DNA from 3 places in the Streptomyces sp. NPDC020742 genome. Region 1 is predicted to be linked to each of the others. Evidence: riboswitches for the same ligand, from Rfam matches in the RefSeq annotation. Region 1 holds a riboswitch; each other region holds the start of a gene.
The links. A riboswitch is a leader RNA that binds a small molecule or an ion and turns the genes downstream of it on or off. The one in region 1 is predicted to bind cobalamin.

Region 1 (2,255 bases):
GGGCCCGCTTCAGCTCGGCGGGGTTGTCCTCCACCGCGGGCAGGGCGTCCAGCGTCGCGTAGTCGTGGACACCGATCAGCAGCGCCCGGTTGATCTTCCCCCGCGCGTCGTATTCGGACATCCGGCTCAGACCTCGCCGGTGCTGCCGCTCCCCTGCGCCGGGCTGCCGGGATCGGGGTGCCCGGAGCCGACCTCGTGCACCGCGCCGCCGGTGCCGGCCACGACGGCGGGCTCCTCGCCCTCGGCGCGCTCCTCCCTGCGGCGCCGCAGCCACTCCCGCAGTGCGATGCTCAGCCCCTTGGTGACCTCGGTGGCGACGGCCCCGACGAGCACCAGGACCAGATCGTCCACCCCGACGGCCATGTCGGCCGGTCGGGTGCGCCGCGCTCCGTCGGCACCGTCGGCCGCGTCCGCGGGCCGGGGCCGCTGGTGCCAGGAGTGCTCCTGGCGGGTCAGCCACGGTTCGCGCTCCAGCCAGGCCCGGAGGTCGTCGATGTCCTGCTGCGGATTGTTCGTGCCCGTGACCCGGATACGGATCTCCTGGTGCCCGGCGCGCTCCGGCATCCCCCAGCCCCCTTCCGGCGGCCCCTTCGCCACCGTGCACCAGATAGTGACGCGGGATCAGGGGCGCAGGCAACCGTCCGTGACGCCGCAGCCACCCTGTGGCGTGCGCCACAGCGCCGGACGCGGGGCAGCATCGCAGGTCAAGGGTGAGTTGACGGGCATTCGCGGGGCGTGGTGGACTGCCCGGGCCAATCGGCGACAGCAGAGGAAGTCCGGTGCGAATCCGGCGCGGTCCCGCCACTGTCACCGGGGAGCGTCCCTCCGACGAGGGCCACGGCCCGTACCCGTACGGGCTGGAAGGCCGGGGGCCACGCCGATCCGGGAGCCAGGAGACTCTGGTCGCCGTCACGTCGAGCCAGGGCGCGGACCCTGAGTGAGGACACCACCATGCCCGGCCGCCGTTCCAGAGCCCCCCGGCCCCCCGTTGCGGGGCCCCTCCGAGGCCTGACGGCGGCCTGACCGATGCGCGGCGAACACGCGGGATATGCGTGCGGCGCGGCCCTCGGCTACCTCGGCGACCTGATCGCGGCAGACCCCCGGCGCGGCCATCCGGTGGCTGCCTTCGGCCGGGCCGCGGCCCGCGTCGAACGGCTGCTGTGGCGCGACCACCGGGGCTACGGGACGGTGCACACCGCGCTCTGCGCGGGCGGTGCGGCCGCCGCGGCCGCGCTGCTGGAGCGTGCGGTGCACCGCCGCCGCGGCGCTCACCTCGCGCTGACCGCGGCCACGGTGTGGGCGGTGCTGGGCGGTACCTCGCTCGGCCGGGAGGCCCGGGCCGTCGGGGGTGCGCTCACCGCGGGCGACCTGGAGGTGGCCCGGGAGCGGCTGCCGCACCTGTGCGGGCGTGATCCGCAGGCGCTGGACGGGCCGCAGATGGCGCGTGCGGTGGTGGAGTCGGTGGCCGAGAACACCTCGGACGCGGTGGTCGGCGCCCTGGTGTGGGGCGCCCTCGGCGGCGTCCCGGGCCTGGTGGCGTTCCGGGCGGTGAACACCCTGGACGCGATGGTGGGTCACACCTCGCCGCGCTACCGCCGCTTCGGCTGGGCCTCGGCCCGCCTCGACGACCTCGCCGGCTGGCCCGGCTCGCGACTGACCGCCGCCCTGGCCGTCCTGGCCGGGCCCGACCGGCGCGGTGCGCTGCGGGCCTGGAAGGCGGACGGCGGATCCCACCCGAGCCCCAACGCGGGCCCGGTGGAAGCGTCGTTCGCGGGCGCGCTCGGCGTACGGCTGGGTGGCACCCTGGCGTACGGCGGACGCATCGAGCACCGGCCGGTGCTCAACGGCGGGGGGCGCCCGGCCACGGCGGACGACATCGAACGGGCGGTCCGGCTCTCCCGCCGGGTCGGCGCGCTGGCCCTGGCGGTGACGGTGGCCGGACGGCTGGCGGCGGGCGCGCTGCGCGGCGCGACCGCACCCGGCGGGCACCGCGGCCGCAGGACGGGGAGGACCCTGAGCATGACCCTGAGCTTGAGGAAGACGGCCCGGTGAGCGGACGGTTGAGGAGAGCCGGCGGGCTCGGCGGCGGCCTGCTGGTGGCCGGTACGACGTCCGACGCCGGTAAGAGCGTGGTGACGGCGGGCATCTGCCGCTGGCTGGCCCGGCAGGGCGTCCGGGTGGCGCCGTTCAAGGCGCAGAACATGTCGCTGAACTCCTTTGTCACCCGCGAGGGTGCGGAGATCGGCCGGGCGCAG
Region 2 (2,255 bases), on a different contig from region 1:
AACTGGGCCGCCCCGCTGTCCGGTGAGAAGACCAGTCCGGTGCATCGCGGCGTTGGGGTTTGTGTGTTTTGGGGTTTGATTGGTTCGGGGATGGCGAAGGCCCAGGCTGCCCGGGGTTGGTCGGGAGGCCTGGGCCTTGGGTGTTTTCAGCGGGCGGTCAGGAGTCCGGGGTGCGGGAGGTGGGGGGTGTCGGTGGGGTGGTTGCCGTGGGGGTGTGTCGGGCGCGCTGCTCCCAGCGCCTTTCGACGCCGGCGAGTCGCCAGTACGCCAGTGCCGCGGCCCACACCACCAGGAACAGGCCGACGATGATGAAGCCGGCATTGTCGAGGTTGAGGCCCGAGACCCAGTCGGTCAGCGGGTCGTTGAGGGAGAGCTTGTCGTGCAGCACGGTCACCAGCTCGATCGTGCCGATGAAGAACGCGACGGCGATCGACAGGCCGGTGATGGTGAGGTTGTAGTAGACCTTGCGCACCGGGTTGGAGAACGCCCACTGATAGGCGAAATTCATAAAGGTGCCGTCGAGGGTGTCGAACAGGCTCATTCCGGCGGCGAAGAGCAGCGGCAGACACAGGATGGCGTACCAGGGGAGACCGGCCGCCGCCCCGCTGCCCGCCATGACCATGAGGGTCACTTCGGTCGCGGTGTCGAAGCCGAGCCCGAAGAGGAAGCCGAGCGGGAACATCTGGCCGGGGCGGGATATGGAGCGGGTGAAGCGTCCCAGGAAGCGGTTCATGAAGCCGCGTGAATCGAGGCGCTGTTCCAGTTCCGCCTCGTCGTACTGGCCGTCGCGCATCCCGCGGAAGACGCGCCAGATGCCGGTCAGGGCGATGAGGTTGAGGGCGGCGATGAGGTAGAGGAAGCTGCCCGAGATCGTGGTGCCGATCGTGCCCAGGATCTGGTGGGTGCGGGATTGGTCGTTGAGGAGGATGCCCGCGAGGTGGGCACCGCCCGCCACGAGGGCGGCCATCACGACGACCACGCTGGAATGGCCGAGCGCGAACCAGAAGCCCACCGACACCGGTCGCTTGCCGTCGGCCATCAGCTTGCGGGTGGTGTTGTCGATCGCGGCGATGTGGTCGGCGTCGAAGGCGTGCCGCATGCCGAGGGTGTACGCGGTGACACCCAGTCCGACGCCGAAGACCTGGCTTCCGACGGAGTAGTGGTGTGGCACCACCAGGAGGAAGAGCACGCCGAAGGCAACGACGTGCAGCCCGGCTATGACGGCCATCAGTCCCGCGGTACGGACGGTGTCCTGCCGGCGCCAGCGGAAGCTGGTGGGGGCAGGGGTGTTCGGGGTATCGGTGGACAGGGCCATCCGGCGGTCACGCTCCAGCACCTCGTGGATCAACTCGTGAGATGCCGTGGCCGGTCTCCTGGCTTACGGGTGCCCGCGTCCGTCCCCGCCTTCCCGGCCGCAGGGTGCGGTCAGTGGCGCCGTATGCGCGCCGTGCGCATACGGAGAGGGATGGAAACTCCCCGATCACAGTGGCGAGGGCCGCTCCGGAATGGGACCACGAGGTCCGCCACCGGTCTTCCCGAACACCACGGCCCGGCCACTCTAACCGCCGGAGGGGAGGGGTGGGGTGTGGGGTGAGTCAGCGTCCGGGCCAGCCGGTCGAGGGGTCAGTATTCCAAGGCGGAGAGGAATGCGTGCAGTTCCTGGTCGTAGAGCGCGGTGTTCTCCAGGTTGACCATGTGGCCGGCCCCCGGTATGCGGACTCTTCGGGCGCCGGGGACGGCCAGTGCTATGGCATGGGCGTTGGCGGAGATGTCTCTGCTGTCGAGATCGCCGTCGAGGACGACCGTCGGCACCCGGATTTCGGTCAGACGGTCTGCGGCTCCGACCTCCAGCGGCATACCCGCGCCCACTCCATCGGCGTGCACCTCTACGTTGGCCGCGGCCGAGGCACGCATCCGCTCACGGAATCCCGGGTGCACGGCGGACGGTTCACGGTGCGGTCCGTCCACCCACATCCGTAGAAAGTGCTCGACGTAGCGCTCGGCGCCGTCCGGTGCGCCGATGGCCGCCACCTGTTCCCTGATGTGTTCCAGGACGAAGGGGTCGGTGAAGGGGCGGCCGCTGATGCCGGGGGAGGAGAGCGCGAGGGCGGTCACCCGCTCCGGGTGGGCTATGGCGGTGTCGAGTGCGACCCGCGCGCCATGGGAGAGGCCGACGAGGACGGCGCGGGGGACGTCGAGTGCGTCGAGCAGGGTGCACAGGTCGTCGTGGTTGGCGTAGTCCCCGGTCACCGTGG
Region 3 (2,255 bases), on a different contig from region 1:
GCCGTCCGCCTCCACCCGGCGCATGAACTCGTCCGGGATCCAGTGCGCGATGTTGAGGTTGTGGGTGCGGCGGGCCTCCTCACCGGTGTTGTCCCGCAGCTCCAGGAACTCCTCGATGTCCGCGTGCCAGGTCTCCAGGTAGACGCAGGCCGCGCCCTTGCGCCGGCCGCCCTGGTTGACCGCGGCGACCGAGGCGTCCAGCGTGCGCAGGAACGGCACGATGCCGTTGGAGTGTCCGTTGGTGCCCCGGATCAGTGAACCGCGGGCGCGGATGCGGGAGTAGGACAGGCCGATGCCGCCGGCGTGCTTGGACAGCCGCGCCACCTGGTGGTACCGGTCGTAGATCGAGTCCAGCTCGTCCAGCGGGGAGTCCAGCAGGTAGCAGGACGACATCTGCGGGTGGCGGGTGCCGGAGTTGAACAGCGTGGGGGAGGAGGGCAGGTACGACAGCGAGCTGGTGAGCCGGTAGAGCTCGGCGACGTCGGCCAGGGCGCGCTCGCTGTGGTCCTCGGCCAGACCGCAGGCCACCCGCAGCAGGAAGTGCTGGGGGGTCTCGATGACCTGACGGGTGGTGGGGTGCCGGAGCAGGTAGCGCGAGTGCAGCGTGCGCAGCCCGAAGTAGCCGAAGCGGTCGTCCGCGCCGTCCGTGAGGGCGGCGTCGACCAGCGCGTCCAGGTGCTCGGCGTGCGCCCGTACGAACTCCGCGGTCCCGTCGGCGATCAGGCCCTCGCGGTGGCCGACCTCGACGGAGGCGGAGAAGGAGACCGCCCCCTGCCCGGCGGCCTCCTCCGCGATGGCGCGGGTGAGCAGCCGGGCGGCGAGCTTGGAGTACTGGGGCTCGTCACCGATCAGGCCGGCCGCGGCTTCGGTGGCCAGCGACCGCAGCTCGGCCTCGTCGGAGCCCGGGTGCCGGCCGCGCAGGGCGGCGGCGGCCACCTTGCCGGGGTCGGTCGCGGTGAGGTCCTCGGTCAGCGCGGTCAGCGTGCGCAGCAGGGCGACGCCCGGCCCGTCCTCGCCCGGCGCGCCGTCGGCGGGGGCGGCAGGCGTGGTCACCGCAGTCGGCACGACCTCGGCGTCTGACGCGGGCTCCGTTGGCGCGATGGTCACGTGGTGCTCTCCCTCACTCGGCGGGGGCCGGGAGAGCGGGGCGACGGGCGCGCGCGGGCATGCGGCACCCCGTGACGTTGTGGGGCGCGCGGGCACCGCGCGGCGTCCATCGGCCCAACCCTCGGGGCCCGGACGTATCGACGTCCGTACCGATGGCGGTGCGGACGTACCGTCGGCAGGTCTTCGGACTTCACGGCACGCGCGGAAGGGCCGTGATCGGGCCACCGAGCGCGCTCCAACACCGTTGCGGGACAGTCCCGGATTCACACCGGATTCCCCTGCGGCGACAGCGAGGACGAGCATACATCTTGTGCTGCCACCCGCATGCACCCCCACATCTTGTGTCGTCACCCCATACCACTCCGACGGGTGTGCGAATGACCAGGGGCGTCGGACGGCCCGGGAAAGGTGCTCTGTCCCAGGACAGCGGCCCCTTCCGGCCAGTCGCCGCCACGCCTGCCGCGGCCACCCCGGAAGGGCGGACGCGCCCGACGCGCCGTCACCCACCCCCGTGCGCCCCGGCGGTTCCGGAACGGCGAAGGGCCGCCGCGCCCCCAGGGGGACGCGACGGCCCGTGGTGCGGTGCCGGCGGATCAGTGCCCGGCGGGTGCTCCGGCGGTGGCCGGCGGCAGGTCGGTCGCGACGCCCGTGTCGCCGGCGTCCGCGGTGTAGTCGCCGGGGCTGGTCTCGTCGACCCCGTCGGGGGCCTTGACGGCCCGCAGGGCGACCGTGAGCACCACCGTGACCACCACGTTCAGGACGAAGGCGGTGAGGCCGATGTAGCCGATCTCACCGATGCCGGGGATCTCCTTGCTGGAGCCGCCGAAGTGGGCCTGGGTCGGGCTGGCGACGCCGTACGCGGCGAGGGTGCCGTAGAGCATGCCCACCGCCCAGCCGGTCAGCAGGGCCCAGCGGTGGAACCAGCGGGTGAACAGTCCGCCGACCAGCGCCGGCATGGTCTGCAGGATCCAGATGCCGCCCAGCAGCTGGAAGTTGATGGCGACGGTCTTGTCCATGGTGAGGACGAAGACCAGGGCGCCGACCTTCACCAGCAGGGAGACGAGCTTGGCGACCTTGTGCTCCTGCTCGGGCGTGGCGTCGCGCTTGAGGAAGTCCTTGTAGACGTTCCGGGTGAAGAGGTTGGCGGC

Region 2: another riboswitch for cobalamin. It lies ahead of AB0G84_RS32345 (HoxN/HupN/NixA family nickel/cobalt transporter); the one in region 1 lies ahead of AB0G84_RS15190 (cobalamin biosynthesis protein).
Region 3: another riboswitch for cobalamin. It lies ahead of AB0G84_RS03855 (ribonucleoside-diphosphate reductase subunit alpha); the one in region 1 lies ahead of AB0G84_RS15190 (cobalamin biosynthesis protein).

Annotation. Positions count from the first base shown of each region.
Region 1 is NZ_JBFAEA010000007.1:65,636-67,890, forward strand. Features, by position in the region: gene AB0G84_RS15180 (caspase family protein) at 1-121, opposite strand, end outside; gene AB0G84_RS15185 (hypothetical protein) at 127-564, opposite strand; cobalamin riboswitch at 768-900, shown strand; gene AB0G84_RS15190 (cobalamin biosynthesis protein) at 1,027-2,052, shown strand; gene AB0G84_RS15195 (cobyric acid synthase) at 2,049-2,255, shown strand, end outside.
Region 2 is NZ_JBFAEA010000031.1:39,818-42,072, forward strand. Features, by position in the region: gene AB0G84_RS32345 (HoxN/HupN/NixA family nickel/cobalt transporter) at 158-1,315, opposite strand; cobalamin riboswitch at 1,346-1,562, opposite strand; gene AB0G84_RS32350 (alpha/beta hydrolase) at 1,624-2,255, opposite strand, start outside.
Region 3 is NZ_JBFAEA010000001.1:886,340-888,594, forward strand. Features, by position in the region: gene AB0G84_RS03855 (ribonucleoside-diphosphate reductase subunit alpha) at 1-1,065, opposite strand, end outside; cobalamin riboswitch at 1,264-1,427, opposite strand; gene mctP (monocarboxylate uptake permease MctP) at 1,701-2,255, opposite strand, start outside.